DNA from 4 places in the Lentzea sp. HUAS12 genome. Region 3 is predicted to be linked to each of the others. Evidence: riboswitches for the same ligand, from Rfam matches in the RefSeq annotation. Region 3 holds a riboswitch; each other region holds the start of a gene.

Region 1 (3,948 bases), 4.7 Mb from region 3:
CACGCCGATGTCCCAGCCCTGGTTCCAGCCGCGCAGCGCCAGGCCGAACGCCGACGTCGACTTCCCCTTCATCTCGCCGGTGTGCAGCATCAGCAACGGACGGTTGCGGCGCTGGCGGGTGGTCAGGCCGTCCTTCGGGACCTCGGTTGGTTGTCCTTGGGGCATCGCGGTCTCCTTACGCAGCCCGGACGACGCCGGCGAGGTGGTCGGCGGACAGCTGGTCGAGCCGGACGCAGGTGCCCTGCAACGCCTCGGCGACCTTCTGCGCGAGACCGAGGCGGACGTGGCCCTGTTCGCAGTCGACGACCACGACGGCGGTCTGCTCCAGCAGGCCCGCGGCCTTCAGCGCGTCCTTGGTCGGGTCGCCGCCCAGGCCAGACGACGTGGCGCGCCCGTCGGTCAGCAGCACCACCAACGGCCGCTTGCGCGGGTCGCGCAACCGCTCGATCTCCAGGACGCGGTGGGCCTTCAGCAGACCGTCCGCCAACGGCGTGCGGCCGCCGGTGCGCATCTTCTTCAACCGCGTGGCCGCCGCGTCGACCGAAGTCGTGGGAGGCAGGGCGACCTCGGCGCTCTGGCCGCGGAACGTCACCACGCCGACCTTGTCCCGGCGCTGGTAGGCGTCGCGCAGCAACGAGATCACGGCGCCGCTGACGGCCGACATCCGCTTCTGCGCGGCCATCGAGCCGGAGGCGTCGACGACGAACAGGACGAGGTTCGACTCCTTGCCCTCCCGCACGGCCTTGCGCAGGTCGGCGGCGGTGAGCAGCAGGCCGGGGCCGCTGCGGCCGCGCGCGGCCTGGTGCGGTGCGGCGTTCGTGAGCGTGTCGACGAGGTGCAGCCCGCTGCCGTCCACTGTGGATGAACGAACCACCCGTCCGGTGCGCGCACGGGCGCGGGAACGCTTGCCCGGCGCGCCTTCGCCGACTCCGGGCACCTCCAGCAGCCGCGCCTTGAACGCGGGTGCGGGTTCCGGCGCAGGACGGTCCTGGGGCGCGTTGCCGCCGCCCCTCGGGCCGTCCTGCGGTTCGGGCAGCTCGCCGCCACCGGGACCGTCGTCGTCGGGGCCCTCGTCGGGTTCGGAGGCGTGCTCGGCGGCCTGCTTCATCGCGTCCTCGAGCTGCTGCTCCTCGATGCCGGGCTCGTCGAACGGGTCGCGGCGGCGCCGGTGCGGCAGGGCGAGCCGGACGGCCGTCTCGACATCGACCTCCTCGACCTCGGCGGCTCCGCGCCAGGCGGCGTTGGCGGTGGCGGCGCGGGCGACGACGAGGTCCGCGCGCATGCCGTCGACCTCGAAAGCCGCGCAGACGGCGGCGATCCGGCGCAGCTCACCGTCCGGGAGGGACACTCCGGCGAGCCGGGCGCGCGCGTCGGTGATCTGCTGCTTGAGGTGCGCGTCCTCGTCGGCCCACCGGGCGGCGAACGCCACGGGGTCCGCCTCGTAGGCGAGCCGGCGGCGGATGACCTCGGTGCGCACGGCCACGTCCCGCGCCGCCTTCACCGCCACGGTCAGCCCGAACCGGTCGAGCAGCTGCGGCCGCAGCTCGCCCTCCTCCGGGTTCATGGTGCCGACCAGCAGGAACTGCGACGGGTGCGACACCGAGACGCCCTCGCGCTCGACGTGCGCTCGTCCCATCGCGGCGGCGTCGAGCAGCAGGTCGACCAGGTGGTCGTGCAGCAGGTTGACCTCGTCGACGTAGAGCACGCCCCGGTGCGCCGAGGCGAGCAACCCGGGCTGGAACGCCCGCCTGCCCTCGGTCAGCGCCTTCTCCAGGTCGAGCGACCCGACGAGCCGGTCCTCGGTGGCGCCGACGGGCAGCTCCACGAGCCGGGCGGGCCGCCGTTCGACACCCTCGTGCGGCGCGTCGGGGCAGTCGGTCGTGCCCGGCACGCAGCCGAAACGGCAGTGCTGGGAGACCTCGAGCTCGGGCAGCAGCGCGGCGAGGGCGCGCACGATGGTCGACTTCGCGGTCCCCTTCTCGCCGCGGACGAGCACACCGCCGATGCCGGGGTGCACCGCGTTCAACAGCAGGGCGAGCCGGAGGTCGTCGTGTCCGACGACAGCCGAAAAGGGGTACATGCAGCGAAGTCCTTCCTCGGGTGTCCACGCCCGCGGCCAGGTGGAAGAGGGGGACGAGTTCCTGACTCCCGGCACGGGCCGGTCACAGTCGCGGGACGGCGCCGGAGTCACACCGGCTTCCTCGCACTCCCCTCACAGCCCCGGCATCGTCGCATTTCCGACCACCGGGTCCAACAGCCAGGTGAGCGACGTCGCTAGATCAGCCCCCGGAACTCGGCCCACGCCGCGCGCACCTCGTCCGCCGTCCACTCCAGCGCGGGCCCGGCCACGGTCACCTCGGTCTTGGCGAGCTGCCCGTCCTGCCAGAACCCGCCGAGGAACTCCCCGCTCAGCTCCTTGAGCCGCGCCGGGTCGCCCGGCAGGTGCAGCGCGAACTGGTGGGTGTGCGGTTCGGGCAGGTCCATGGCGGCGGCCACGACCTTGGCGTGCTCGACGTACGTGCCGAGCCTGGGCAGCACGGTGTCGAGGCCGTGCAGCGCGGACAGCGCCGCCGGCCACTGCTGGAACAGCATGCCGCCGTAGCGGTGCCGCCACACCCGTGCCTGGTCGACGAAGTCCTGGGTGCCGGCCAGGGCCGCGCCGGAGATGCCCTCCAGCGACTTGTAGAACGACACGTAGACCGAGTCGAACAGGCCCGCGATCTCGGGCAGCGGCTTGCCGAGGCCGTACGTGCTCTCCCACAGCCGCGCGCCGTCGAGGTGCACGACCGCGTCCCGTTCCCGCGCGAGGTCCACCCACGACACGAGCTCGTCCCAGGACGGCAGCACGAACCCGGCCTCGCGGTCGGGCACCTCCAGCAGCAGCGTCCCGTACGGTTCGGGGCACGATCCGATGTCCGAGGTGCGCACCTTGATCGGGCGCAGGCCGGACAGCACGGTCAGCGCGTCGTCCTCGTGGTGCAGGGGGTGTGCCTGCGGGTGCATCGCGACGATCGGGTTGTGCGTGCGGTCGGCCCAGCACTTCAGGGCGATCTGCTGCGCCATGGTGCCGGTCGGCACGAACAACGCCGCCTCGGTGCCGAGCAGGTGCGCGACCCGCGTCTCCAGCGTGCCCACCGGGCCGCCGTCGCCGTAGCGGTCGGGGTCGACGTCCGGCACGGGGCCGAGCGCCTCCAGCAACGTCTTCTTGCGGACTCCGGACAGCTGACGGTTCAACACCCCCGCATCAAACCTCAGCCGCGAGCGTCTCCGCGAGCGAAATGACCCCCGCGCGGATCTCGTCCGCCGTCATGCCCTGGGCCAGCAGGAACTCGATGTGCTCGCCCCGGAGGACGGCGATGACCAGCGGCAACGACGCCAGCACGTGGTCGAACAGCGTGCTCGCGAACTCCCCCCGGTCCCCGAAGCGGCGGAACACCGTGCCCTTGCCCACACCGCCCTCCAGGGCCACGTCCTCCCTGGACATCACACCTGGATGCCGCGGGAGCTGATCAACCGGGTGGCGGCGGCCTGGATCGCCACCCGGTTGTCGGCGCGTTCCAACGAACTCTCATGGGCGTGCCGCGCGACTGCCTACGCCACGAAGGCCGTCCTCGAGGACCCGATCGACGTGCCCGACGGCGTGAGCGACCACCAGGCCCTCGCCCTGCTCCTGCAGGGCACCACGGCGGTCGCGGCAGCCAAGGCGGCGCGGATCCCGCCCGGTGACCGGGTGCTGGTCGAGGCGGCGACCGGCGGTGTCGGCAGGATGGTCGTGTTCGGGTACACCAGTGGCGAGCCGTTGGACGTCACGGCGAGCGACATCTTCCGCAACGGCGTCGCGGTCATGGGCCTTCCCCGTGGAACGACCCCTCAGGAGGTGCTGGAGCCGGGCCTCGAACCCGTGCTGGGCGACGTCCACCGGTTCGACGAGATCGCCGAGGCGCGCCG
Region 2 (3,948 bases), 190 kb from region 3:
GACGACCGGCGCGTGCGGCAGCCACGACTTCAGCGGGCCGTCCTCGTGCCGGTCGATGAACTCCCTCGAAGCCATTGCCGCGTAACGGATCTCGCCGAGCTTGGTGACCGAGCAGCCCGCCACCGGTTCGCGGGACGACGTGACCGCCGCCATCACCAGTCCCTGGCGCAGCAACGCCGTCGTGTGGTCCTGGTCCTCGCGGTGCAGGTCGAACGAGATCCTGAGGTCCGGCGGAACCCGTTGCAGGGCGGGCAGGAACCACGTGGCGAGCGAGTCGGCGTTCACGGCGATCGGCACCCGCACGACCGCGTCCTGTCCCAGCGCCGCGTCCAGGTCCTGGTCGAGGGCGAGCAGTTGCCGACCGTAGCGGACCAGCACCTCGCCGGACGGCGTCAGCCGCACCGGGCGGGCGCGGACGAGCAGAACCCGCCCGGTGCGTTGCTCCAGCGCCTTGATGCGTTGCGAGACAGCGGAAGGAGTGACGTGCAGCGCGGCGGCAGCCGCGTCGAACGTGCCCGCGTCGACGACCGCGAGCAGCGTGCGCACCAGATCCAGGTCCATCACGAACGCTAATGATACGTAAGAATCTTTAGCTGGTCTCATCAAGACGGCGTCAATACCGTGAGGACTGTGACTGACCTGCTGCTCGGCTTCGGCACCATGACGACCCTGATCGTCGCGATCGGCGCGCAGAACGCTTTCGTTCTGCGCCAGGGGATTCGCCGTGAGGCCGTGGTCCGGGTCGTCGCGGTCTGCGCCCTCTCCGACGCGATCCTCGTCGCGGTGGGTATCGCCGGGTTCGGTGCCGTGGTGGAGAGGTTCCCCGCGGCGATCACCGTGGCCGCGGTCGTCGGCGGTCTTTTCCTGCTGGGCTACGGGTTCCTGGCCGCGCGCAGGGCGTTGCACCCGTCGGCGCTGGACGCCGGTACCGGGACCAGCAGCCGGCCCGTGCTGACCGCGCTGGCGCTGACGTGGCTCAACCCGCACGTCTACCTCGACACGCTGCTCCTGCTCGGCTCGATCGCGGCCGGCCGGTGGCTCTTCGGCGCCGGCGCGGTGACCGCGAGCATCACCTGGTTCGTCGCGCTCGGCTTCGGCGCCCGCCTGCTCGGCCCGCTGTTCGCGAAGCCCCGCGCGTGGCGCGTCCTCGACGGCCTCATCGCCGCCGTGATGATCACTCTCGGGGTGGCCCTGATCGCCGGGTCGTGATCATCACCAGCACCGCCGCGACGGCCAGTCCGGCACTCGCCGCGGGCGCCGCCGGCCCGACGAAAAGGGACGTCGAAGCGAGCCCCGCGCTGACCAGAGCACCGATGACGACCCGCGGCCGAAGATCACCCACGTTGATGACCCTAACCCACGACACGCGCATGTTGGGTGGTGATCCAGACCCCACCACCACATGTAGTATCTGCCGCGCTGGTGGTTCACCGACTCGGCTCAACCGGGCCGGTGAGGCAAGAGGGAACCCGGTGAGAACCCGGGACTGCCCCGCAGCGGTGAGTGGGAACGAAAGCCGTCAACGAAGCACTGGGTCGCACGACCTGGGAAGCGACGGCCGGTAGGCGTCAGCGGTGCGCCCACGAGTCCGAAGACCTGCCACTGGTGTGCGCGCAAGCCTGCGCGCACGACACGGTGCCCCGAGGGAGGGCGGCTGTGTGCACCAGTGGTGTCCACTGGCGTGCGCATGCGCTTTTCCCCGGGCCTGCTCGCGAGGAGAGAGCGTGCCCGACCGCCTTTCAGTGGTCATCAACGAAGCCTGCGCCGACCTGCCCAACGCGTCGGCCGAGGCGGTCCTGGCCGAGACCAAGCGGAACCTCTACCACGGCATCACCGACACCGAGCTGGCACTCGCGCCGATCATGGCCGCCCGCACGATGGTCGAACTCGACCCGGACTACTCCTACGTCAGCGCCCGCCTGCTGCTGGACAAGCTGCGCGCCGAGGCCTGCGGGGTCCCGCTGTCGCACGCGGAGATGACCGAGCGCTACCCCGCGTACTTCGAGTCGTTCGTCCGCGACGGCATCGGGTTCGGCCAGCTCGACCCGCGCCTGGCCGGCTTCGACCTGGTTCGTCTCGGTGCCGCCCTGCGGGCCTCGCGAGACCTGGACTTCCAGTTCCTGGGCATGCAGACCCTGTACGACCGCTACTTCCTGCACCACGACGGCCGCCGTTACGAGCTCCCCCAGGCGTTCTTCATGCGCGTCGCCATGGGCCTCGCCCTGGAGGAGGACGACCGCGACGCCCGCGCCATCGAGTTCTACGAGCTGCTGTCGTCGTTCGACTTCATGTGCTCGACCCCGACGCTGTTCAACTCCGGGACCACGCGCCCGCAGCTGTCGTCGTGCTTCCTCACCACCGTCGACGACGACCTGGCCGCGATCTTCCACGGCATCAGCAACAACGCGCTGCTGTCGAAGTTCGCCGGTGGGCTGGGGAACGACTGGACGCCGGTGCGCGGGATCGGCGCGCACATCAAGGGGACCAACGGCAAGTCGCAGGGCGTCGTGCCGTTCCTCAAGGTCGCCAACGACACCGCGGTCGCCGTCAACCAGGGCGGGCGTCGCAAGGGCGCGGTCTGCGCGTACCTCGAGACCTGGCACATCGACGTCGAGGAGTTCCTCGACCTGCGCAAGAACACCGGCGACGAACGCCGCCGCACCCACGACATGAACACCGCGAACTGGGTGCCGGACGAGTTCCTGCGCCGCGTCCGCGCGAACGGCCGGTGGACGCTGTTCTCCCCGGACGAGGTGCCGGACCTGCACGACGCGTTCGGTGACGAGTTCGCCGAGAAGTACCGCGCCTACGAGGCCAAGGCCGACAACGGCGAGATCAAGGTCTTCCGCCGGCTGCCGGCCGTGGACCTGTGGCGGCGCATGCTCACGATGCTGTTCGAGACCGGCCACCCGTGGATCACGTTCAAGGACCCGTGCAACCTGCGGTCGCCGCAGCAGCACAACGGTGTGGTGCACTCGTCGAACCTGTGCACCGAGATCACCCTGAACACGACGATCGACGAGGTCGCGGTGTGCAACCTCGGCAGCGTCAACCTCGCGCAGCACGTGACGGCCCAAGGCATCGACCACGCGCGGCTCGAGAAGACCGTGCGCACGGCGGTGCGGATGCTCGACAACGTGATCGACGTGAACTACTACACGATCCCGGAAGCGAAGAACTCCAACCTGAAGCACCGGCCGGTCGGCCTGGGACTGATGGGCTTCCAGGACGCGCTGTTCACGCTCGGCACGCCGATGGCGTCGAAGGAGGCCGTCGAGTTCGCCGACCGCAGCATGGAGGAGATCAGCTACTACGCCATCGACGCGTCCGCCGATCTCGCCCAGGAGCGCGGCGCGTACCGGTCGTTCGAGGGATCGTTGTGGAGCAGGGGGATCCTGCCGATCGACTCGGTCGAGATCCTGGCCGCCACGCGCGGCGAGGGTGAGCTGGAGCAGAACCGCGAGTCCACGATGGACTGGGCTCCGGTGCGCGAGAAGGCCCGCAGGGGCATGCGGAACTCGAACGTCATGGCGATCGCGCCGACCGCGACCATCGCGAACATCACCGGCGTGAACCAGTCGATCGAGCCGCTCTACCGCAACCTGTACGTGAAGTCGAACATGTCCGGCGACTTCACCGTGATCAACCCGGACCTGGTGCGGGCTCTCAAGCAGCGCGGGCTGTGGGACGAGCAGATGATCTCGGACCTCAAGCTGCACGACGGCGGCCTCGGCGCGATCGACCGGGTGCCGCCGTACCTGAAGGCGTTGTACGCCACGGCGTTCGAGGTCGACAGCTCGTGGCTGATCGAGGCGGGCTCGCGTCGTCAGAAGTGGATCGACCAGGCGCAGTCGCTGAACCTGTACCTGGCCGCGCCGAGCGGCCGCAAGCTCGACGAGCTGTACCAGCTGGCGTGGGTGCGCGGGCTGAAGACCACGTACTACCTGC
Region 3 (3,948 bases):
CCTCTACCGCGGCGCCAAGCCGCTCACCGTCGAGAACCGCGACGTCATCCTCGTGGACGACGGCCTGGCGACCGGCGTCACCGCCCGAGCGGCACTGCTCTGGATCGCCCAGCGCGCACCGAAGAGCGTCACGCTGGCCGTGCCCGTGGCCGCCCGGGAGTCGCTCAGGACGTTCAGCACCCCGGTGATCGCCGTCCTGACGCCGAAGCACTTCCAGTCCGTGAGCCGCTGGTACGAGAGCTTCGATCAGACCACGGACGACGAGGTGCTCAGCGCGCTCTCGAAGTGGGAGACCACCGGGAACGGCGAGTAGAAGCGGTGCAGCAACGACGACCACCGCTCGTAGGACGGCCCCTGCCGGAATCCGACCTCGTGCGCCTCGACCGAGTCCCAGCGCACGAGCAGCAGGTAGCGCGAGGGCGTTTCCAGGCACCGCAGCAGTTCCAGGCCGCGGAAGCCCGGCGAGGCGGAGATCAGCTCCCGCGCCTCGCCGAACGCCCACTCGAAGTCCTGCTCGGAGCCCGGCAGGACGTCGAGCAGGGCGTGCTCCGTGATCACAGGCGGCAGAACCGGATGTCCGAGGCCAGCACGGCCTTGGCGCCGATGGCGGCCAGCTCGTCCATCACCTTGTTCGCCTCCTTGCGCGACACCATCGCCCGCACGGCCGCCCAGTCGGCGTTGGCGAGCGGCGCGACCGTCGGCGACTCCAGGCCCGGGGTGAGGGCGATGGCCTCGTCGAGGATCGAGCGCGGGCAGTCGTAGTCGAGCATCAGGTACTGCTGCGCGAACACGACACCCTGCAGACGGGCGGTGAGCTGCTTCTTGGCCGCCGTGAGCTCCGAGCCGTTGCGGTGGATGAGGACCGCCTCCGACTCGCAGATCGGCTCGCCGAACGGCACCAGGTCGTGCTGGCGCAGGGTGCGGCCGGAGCCCACCACGTCGGCGATCAGGTCGGCCACGCCCAGCTGGATCGAGATCTCGACGGCGCCGTCGAGGCGGATCACCTTCGCGGTGATGCCGCGGGCCTTGAGGTCGCGGCCGACGAGCTTGGGGTACGCCGTGGCGAGGCGCTTGCCCTCCAGGTCCTCGACCTTCCAGTCGGTGCCGCGGGGGCCCGCGTAGCGGAAGGTCGACGAGCCGAAGCCCAGTGCCAGCAGCTCCTCGACGGAGGAGCCGTTGTCGTCGGCGCCCGAGTCGGCGGCCAGGTCGCGGCCGGTGATGCCGAGGTCCAGGTCACCGGACGCCACGTAGATCGCGATGTCCTTGGGGCGCAGGAAGAAGAACTCGACCTCGTTGTTGTTGTCGAGCACGGTGAGGTCGCGGGGCTCGTGCCGCTGCCGGTAACCGGCCTCGGTGAGCATGGCGGAGGCGCGTTCGGCGAGCGCGCCCTTGTTCGGGACTGCTACGCGCAGCATGTGGAGGTCTTTTCCGTCAGAGGTACTTGTACACGTCTTCGAGGGTGAGCCCACGGCCCAGCATGAGCACCTGGAGGCGGTAGAGCAGCTGCGAGATCTCTTCGGAGAGCTTCTCGTCGGACTCGTACTCGGCGGCGATCCAGACCTCGCCCGCCTCCTCCAGGACCTTCTTGCCCTGCGCATGGACCCCGGCCTCGAGCGCGGCGACGGTGCCGGAACCTTCCGGCTTGGTGGCGGCTCGTTCGGTCAGTTCAGCGAACAGGGAATCGAAGGTCTTCACGGCTCCACATCCTCCCATCCCGGCGACCCCCGTCCACACCGCGGTCTCATCTGTCCCAGGCGGTGGACGTGATCTGTCCTGCATGGACACCCGGTAGCGTGAATTCCCGTGTCCGAATTCGCGGAGGTCCTGCACGCGCTGCGCCGGGTGCGCGGAATCAACCCGTTCTTCGCGCTCGACGTGGGCCGTCCGAACGAGTCCTGGCTGCCGGGAACGGCACTGCTGGAGGGCCCGGCGCTCAAGACCACGATCGACGCCATCGCGATCCGGTACAGAACCGACGAACCCCGTGTCGCGGCGAGCCTGTTCTTCCTGAGCTACACGGCACGGCTGCTCAGCCCGCTGACGGCCGCGAACCTGCCCGTCGACGTCCGCCCCGAGAACCTGTGGTGGCGACACGATCCCGCGAACGGCCTGAGCGTCCGGATCGACGAGCCGCGGCTGGGCCCGCCGGCCGCCGAGGCGCTCGCGCCCGTGGTGGAAGCCGTCCAGGCGGTCGCCCCGGTGGCGACCGGATTGTTGTGGGGCAACGCGATGTCCAACATCGCGGGGGCACTGAAAATGGTTGTGCGCGCACGCATGCTCACGGCGGAAGAAGCGGAAGAACGGGGCGAACTGCTCATGAGCGCGCCGCCGTTCGAACAGGCGGGGGAATTTCTGAGCTTTCCCGGCGAGCTCGGTTTCCGGCGCAGGAGCTGTTGCCTGTACTACCGCGTCGCCGCAGGTGGGAAGTGCGGCGACTGCCCACTCGTGAAGTGAGGAACGCAACAACTCTTATGGCCGGTTGTGCTTAACGGGCCGATCAACTTACGGTGCACGCGCCGCAGTGACGGGAAGCCGGTGGAAATCCGGCGCGGTCCTCGCCACTGTGACCGGGAAGCGATCCCCGCCGAGCACGTCACTGGTCCCCGCCGGGACTGGGAAGACGCGGGGGCAGCGTTGATCCGGGAGTCAGGAGACCGGCTGCGGCGCCGCAAGGAGAGTTGACCTTCCACGAGGTATGGAGGAGCCCGTCATGACGAGCCCCGCAGCAAGCCTGTCCGCCGTCCGCGTGCCCAAATGGGCCTTCGCCGTCTCACTGCTCGGCCTGATCGTCACCTACCTGGTCCTGCAGGAGAACGGCCTCGCGCTCGGCGCGGGATCCGAGTTGCTGCACGAGTTCTTCCACGACGGCCGCCACGCCCTCGGCGTCCCCTGCCACTGATCCGGCACCGCTGATCAAGCAGATGACGACGTACAAGTCCATCGCACTGTGCGGGATCGCGGCCGGCGGCATCGCCGGTGTCGCGTCCGCGCTGGTGCAGCTCCTGGTGACCGAGATCCCGATCCGAGCGGCGCTCGCGGTCGAGGAAGCTCGCGCACCCGCCGGTGAAGAGGCCGGCCACACCCACGGCGGCGAGGACGAGCTGGTCAGCCGCGGCGCCCAGGTCGTCGGCGGCATGCTCGGCGTGGTGATCGTCGGCATCGCGGTCGGCCTGGTGTTCGCCACGGCCTACGCGCTGTCGAAGCGCTGGTTCTCCGGCAGCACGCCGTTCACCCGCAGCGCCACGTTCGGTGCCGCGGTGTTCGGTGCCGTGGCGCTGCTGCCGTGGCTGAAGTACCCGGCCAACCCGCCCGCGGTGGGCGACCCGGAGACGGTGAACCACCGCACCGCGCTGTACCTGGGCGTGGTGGTCGCGGGCCTGGTGATCGTGTGGGGTGCGAGCCTGCTCGCCGAACAGCTGCGCGCGCAGTCGCAGCCGGTGCGCGCCACGGCCGTGCTGCTCGCCGTGGCCGCGGCCACGGCGGTGGTGCTGCTGGCGTTCCCCGCACCGCCGGACACGATCCCGGCGGACATGCCGGTGACCGTGCTGTGGCAGTTCCGCCTCAGCTCGCTCGCCCAGCTGGCCACGCTCTACGTCGGCATCGGCGTGGTGTTCGGCCTGCTGGTGGACCCGGCCACGCGCAAGGCGAAGACGCCCGCCGCCGCGCTTTAGAGCGCGCGCAGCACGTCGAGGTCGACGCCGGTGAGGGAGTCGCGGAAGATCCGCCGCTCCCCCACCGGCACCTCGACGTCGCAGGGCACGACGAGCACGGTGCACCCGGCGGCCACCGCGGCCGCGACACCGGTCGGCGAGTCCTCGACCGCGACACACCGCGAGGCGTCCACGCCCAGCAGCCGCGCCGCCTTCAGGTAAGGCTCGGGCAGCGGCTTGTTCAGCCCGTCCACCTCGTCGCCGCACACGGTGACGTCGAACAGGTCCCGGCCGATCG
Region 4 (3,948 bases), 4.2 Mb from region 3:
GTGCATGTGCATGTACGAGCCGTAGAAGAACGGGTCGCCCGCCGCGAGCACGACGACGTCACGCCCGGCGTCGAGGTGCGCGGCCAGCGTGGCGGCGGCCTCCTCGTAGAACGCGTCGATCTCGCCCTGGTAGTCGTCCGTGTCCTCGGTGGTGACCGGGTAGACGAGCTGTTCCATGATCTGGCCGTCGCGGAAGTACGGCGCCGCAACGGTCTTCGCGTTGCTGCGGCCGTGGCGGGCGCTGTGGAACGCGATCACGTCGGCGTCGTGGATGAGCCGTGCGGCCTTCACCGTCACGAGTTCCGGGTCGCCGGGACCCACGCCGACGCCGTAGAGCTTGCCCGTCATCACTCTTCCTCGCTCGCGATCGCGTTGATGGCCGCCGCCGTCATGGCACTGCCGCCGCGCCGGCCGCGCACCACGAGGTGCTCCAGATCCGTTGCGGCCAAAGCTTCCTTGGACTCCGCCGCCCCGATGAACCCGACCGGGATGCCCAGAACCGCCGCCGGCTTCGGGGCTCCCGCGGCGATCAGGTCGAGGAGGTGGAACAGCGCGGTGGGGGCGTTGCCGATCGCGATCACCGCGCCGTCAAAGCGGTCCGCGAGCAGTTCGAGGGCGGCGGCGCTGCGCGTGTTGCCGATCTCCTGCGCTCGTAAGGGTGTGCGCGGATCCTGGAGGTAGCAAAGGACTTCGTTGTCCTTCGGCAGCCGGCGGCGGGTCACGCCGGACGCGACCATGTTGGCGTCGCACAGGATCGGCGCGCCGTCGTGCAACGCCTCCCTGGCGTCACGCACGACGTTCGCGGAGAACGCGACGTCGTCGGGCAGGTCGGTCATACCGCACGCGTGGATCATGCGGACGACGACCTTCGCGACGTCTGCCGGGAACCTGGTGAGGTCCGACTCCGCGCGAATGGTGGCGAAGGACTGGCGGTAGATCTCCGCCCCGTCCTTGATGTACTGCGTCACCTGATCTCCTCGTAGCCGTCGCCGGTCGCGACGAACTCGATCACATCACCGGCGGGACGACCGCAGCGGCGGGCACAGCCCGACCAGTGAACGGGCCGGTCGTGCGGGGTTCCGAGCCACGCGCGGGCGTCGGCCCGCACGTCGGAGAGCGACTTCGCGCAGCCGGGGCGGCCGGTGCAGGCGCTCACACCGTGCCAGGGGGAGCCGGGGTCCGTGATCAGGCCGGAGGTGTCGGTGCCGGCGGGCACGACCAGGCCGCGCCACGGCGTCAGGCGGAGGGCGACGCCCGGAAGCTGGTGCGCGTCGAGGCGGCCTAGTGGAACGCCCGGGGTCAACGGTGAAGGTGCGACAGGAGTCACAGCAGGGGTGATGCGCGGGGCGTCCGTCGTGCCGAAGTGAGCGGTGATCTTTCGCACACCGTCGTCCACTTCGGACAGGCGCCAGGCCGGGCCGCGCAGCCGCTGGAACAGGCGGGCGGCGGTGAGGACGGCGTCGGCGGGGTCGGTGACGCGCACACCGGTGTCACGACCGGCGAGCAGCAGGGCGAACGTGCCCTCCGGGGCGCTGACCAGGCCGAAGTCGCCGCCCAGCCCGCTCACCGACTCCCCTGCCGTGAGCAGGAAACGGCCTGGCAGGTCCGCCAGTTCCGGGTCCGCGCACAACGCCGCGTCGATCTCGTCGACCAGCCCCTGGTTGTCCTCCAGCGGCGCCGCGATGATGTTGCGCATCCGCTCGTGCGTGGCCGACGGCAGCAGGCCCGCCGCGGCCAGTCGCGCACCCAGCTCCACGCCGTCCCGCAGGCCCCTGATCTGGAGGTTCGCCCGCGAGGTCAGTTCCACTGAACCGTTTCCGAGCTCCAGTGCGGCCACCCGCACGACGTCCCACTGAGCAGCGGAAAGCGTGCCGCCGGGCACCCGGATGCGCGCCAGCCCGCCGTCGGCCGCGGCGTGCAGCTCGACGGCGCCGGGGCAGGCATCCGGGTGACTACGCATAGGTCGGACTGTAACCCGCCGGTTAGGGTGAGCCCGAACGACGAAGCGCAGGAGGAAGCCGGTGTGAATCCGGCGCGGTCCCGCCACTGTGACCAGCACACCGCTGGGAGTCAGGAACTCTGCTTCGCCAGTCACCCGCAACCTGGGGCGAGGACCCCACGAGGGATGGAGCCTGCGTGATCCTGCTGCTGTCGACCTCCGACACCGACCTGCTGTCGGCGCGTGCGAGCGGTGCCGAGTACCGGCTCGGCAACCCGTCGCGCACCACCGTCGACGACCTCCCCGCGCTGGTGGACGGCGTCGACCTGGTCCTCGTGCGCATCCTCGGCGGCCGCCGGATGTGGGAGGAAGGGCTCGACTGGCTCCTCGCGAGCGGGCTGCCGGTGGTCGTGCTCGGGGGCGAGATGCAGCCCGACGCGGCGCTCATGGAGCTGTCGACGGTCGCCGGTGGCGTGTGCGCCGAGGCGCACCTCTACCTCGCGCACGGCGGCCCGGCGAACCTCACCGAGCTGCACAAGTTCCTCTCCGACACCGTGCTGCTGACCGGCCACGGCTTCGCGGCACCGGCCGCCACGCCCACGTGGGGGGTGCTGGAGCGGGAGAGCACGCCGGAGACCGGTCCCACGGTCGCCGTGCTCTACTACCGCGCGCACCACGTCGCCGGGAACACCGCGTTCATCCACGCCCTGTGCGACGCGATCGAGGCCAAGGGCGGCAAGCCGCTGCCGGTCTACTGCTCCTCGCTGCGCACCGCCGAACCCGAGCTGCTCGACACCCTCCGGCAGGCCGACGCGCTGGTCGTCACGGTGCTCGCCGCCGGGGGCACGAACCCCGCCAAGGCGTCCGCCGGTGGTGACGACGACGCGTGGGACGTCGGGGCGCTGGCCGCGCTCGACGTACCGATCCTGCAGGGGTTGTGCCTCACGTCGAGCCGCGACACGTGGGATTCCAACGACGACGGACTGTCTCCTTTGGACACCGCGACCCAGGTCGCGATCCCGGAGTTCGACGGCCGGATCATCACGGTCCCGTTCTCGTTCAAGGAGATCGACGAAGACGGTCTCACCGTCTACGTCGCCGACCCCGAACGGGCGCTGCGCGTCGCGGGCATCGCCGTGCGGCACGGCCGGTTGCGCCACATCCCGGTCGCCGAGCGCAAGGTCGTCGTGATGCTGTCGGCGTACCCGACGAAGCACTCGCGCATCGGCAACGCGGTCGGGCTCGACACGCCCGCGTCGACCGTGCGGCTGCTCAAGGCCATGAAGGAGCACGGGTACGACATCGGCGACGAGCTGCCGGGCGTCGACGAGCTCGACGGCGACAAGCTGATCCACGCGCTGATCGCCGCCGGTGGCCAGGACGCCGACTGGCTCACGCAGGAGCAGTTCGAGAGCAACCCGATCCGCATCGCCGCGGCCGACTACCGCGAGTTCCACGAGACGCTGCCGGAGGACTTCCGCGAGTCGATGCGCGAGCACTGGGGCGAGGCGCCCGGCTCGTTGTTCGTCGACTTCTCCAAGTCCGAGGACGGCGAGATCGTGCTGGCCGCGCTGCGGTCCGGCAACGTCGCGGTGATCGTCCAGCCGCCGCGCGGGTTCGGCGAGAACCCGATCGCGATCTACCACGACCCGGACCTGCCGCCGTCGCACCACTACCTCGCCGCCTACCGGTGGATCGAGTCGAACTTCGGCGCGGACGCGGTGGTGCACGTCGGCAAGCACGGCAACCTGGAGTGGTTGCCGGGCAAGACCGTCGGCATGTCGGCGTCCTGTGGCACGGACGCGGCGCTCGGCGACCTGCCGCTGATCTACCCGTTCCTCGTCAACGACCCCGGTGAGGGCACGCAGGCCAAGCGCCGTGCGCACGCCACGCTGGTCGACCACCTCGTGCCGCCGATGGCCCGCGCCGACAGCTACGGCGACATCGCGCGCCTGGAGCAGCTGCTCGACGAGTACGGGAACATCTCCGCGATGGACCCGGCGAAGGTG

What was found. A riboswitch is a leader RNA that binds a small molecule or an ion and turns the genes downstream of it on or off. The one in region 3 is predicted to bind cobalamin.
Region 1: it holds a riboswitch for cobalamin, as region 3 does, so the genes downstream of both, ND450_RS40590 (putative cobaltochelatase) here and ND450_RS17170 (CbtB-domain containing protein) in region 3, are expected to answer to the same signal.
Region 2: it holds a riboswitch for cobalamin, as region 3 does, so the genes downstream of both, ND450_RS18105 (ribonucleoside-diphosphate reductase subunit alpha) here and ND450_RS17170 (CbtB-domain containing protein) in region 3, are expected to answer to the same signal.
Region 4: it holds a riboswitch for cobalamin, as region 3 does, so the genes downstream of both, cobN (cobaltochelatase subunit CobN) here and ND450_RS17170 (CbtB-domain containing protein) in region 3, are expected to answer to the same signal.

The regions. Positions count from the first base shown of each region.
Region 1 covers NZ_CP099738.1:8,644,724-8,648,671, reverse strand. The annotation lists gene cobO (cob(I)yrinic acid a,c-diamide adenosyltransferase) at 1-165, opposite strand, end outside; gene ND450_RS40590 (putative cobaltochelatase) at 176-2,080, opposite strand; cobalamin riboswitch at 2,115-2,246, opposite strand; gene ND450_RS40585 (low specificity L-threonine aldolase) at 2,275-3,237, opposite strand; gene ND450_RS40580 (hypothetical protein) at 3,245-3,484, opposite strand; gene ND450_RS40575 (hypothetical protein) at 3,494-3,948, shown strand, end outside.
Region 2 covers NZ_CP099738.1:4,115,756-4,119,703, forward strand. The annotation lists gene ND450_RS18095 (LysR family transcriptional regulator ArgP) at 1-561, opposite strand, end outside; gene ND450_RS18100 (LysE/ArgO family amino acid transporter) at 661-1,209, shown strand; cobalamin riboswitch at 1,407-1,619, shown strand; gene ND450_RS18105 (ribonucleoside-diphosphate reductase subunit alpha) at 1,725-3,948, shown strand, end outside.
Region 3 covers NZ_CP099738.1:3,924,402-3,928,349, forward strand. The annotation lists gene ND450_RS17145 (phosphoribosyltransferase) at 1-313, shown strand, start outside; gene ND450_RS17150 (antibiotic biosynthesis monooxygenase) at 247-558, opposite strand; gene hisG (ATP phosphoribosyltransferase) at 555-1,415, opposite strand; gene ND450_RS17160 (phosphoribosyl-ATP diphosphatase) at 1,432-1,695, opposite strand; gene ND450_RS17165 ((2Fe-2S)-binding protein) at 1,804-2,454, shown strand; cobalamin riboswitch at 2,525-2,657, shown strand; gene ND450_RS17170 (CbtB-domain containing protein) at 2,711-2,899, shown strand; gene ND450_RS17175 (CbtA family protein) at 2,922-3,671, shown strand; gene ND450_RS17180 (HAD family phosphatase) at 3,668-3,948, opposite strand, start outside.
Region 4 covers NZ_CP099738.1:9,360,223-9,364,170, forward strand. The annotation lists gene ND450_RS44145 (precorrin-2 C(20)-methyltransferase) at 1-348, opposite strand, end outside; gene ND450_RS44150 (precorrin-8X methylmutase) at 348-968, opposite strand; gene ND450_RS44155 (hypothetical protein) at 965-1,960, opposite strand; cobalamin riboswitch at 1,969-2,102, shown strand; gene cobN (cobaltochelatase subunit CobN) at 2,137-3,948, shown strand, end outside.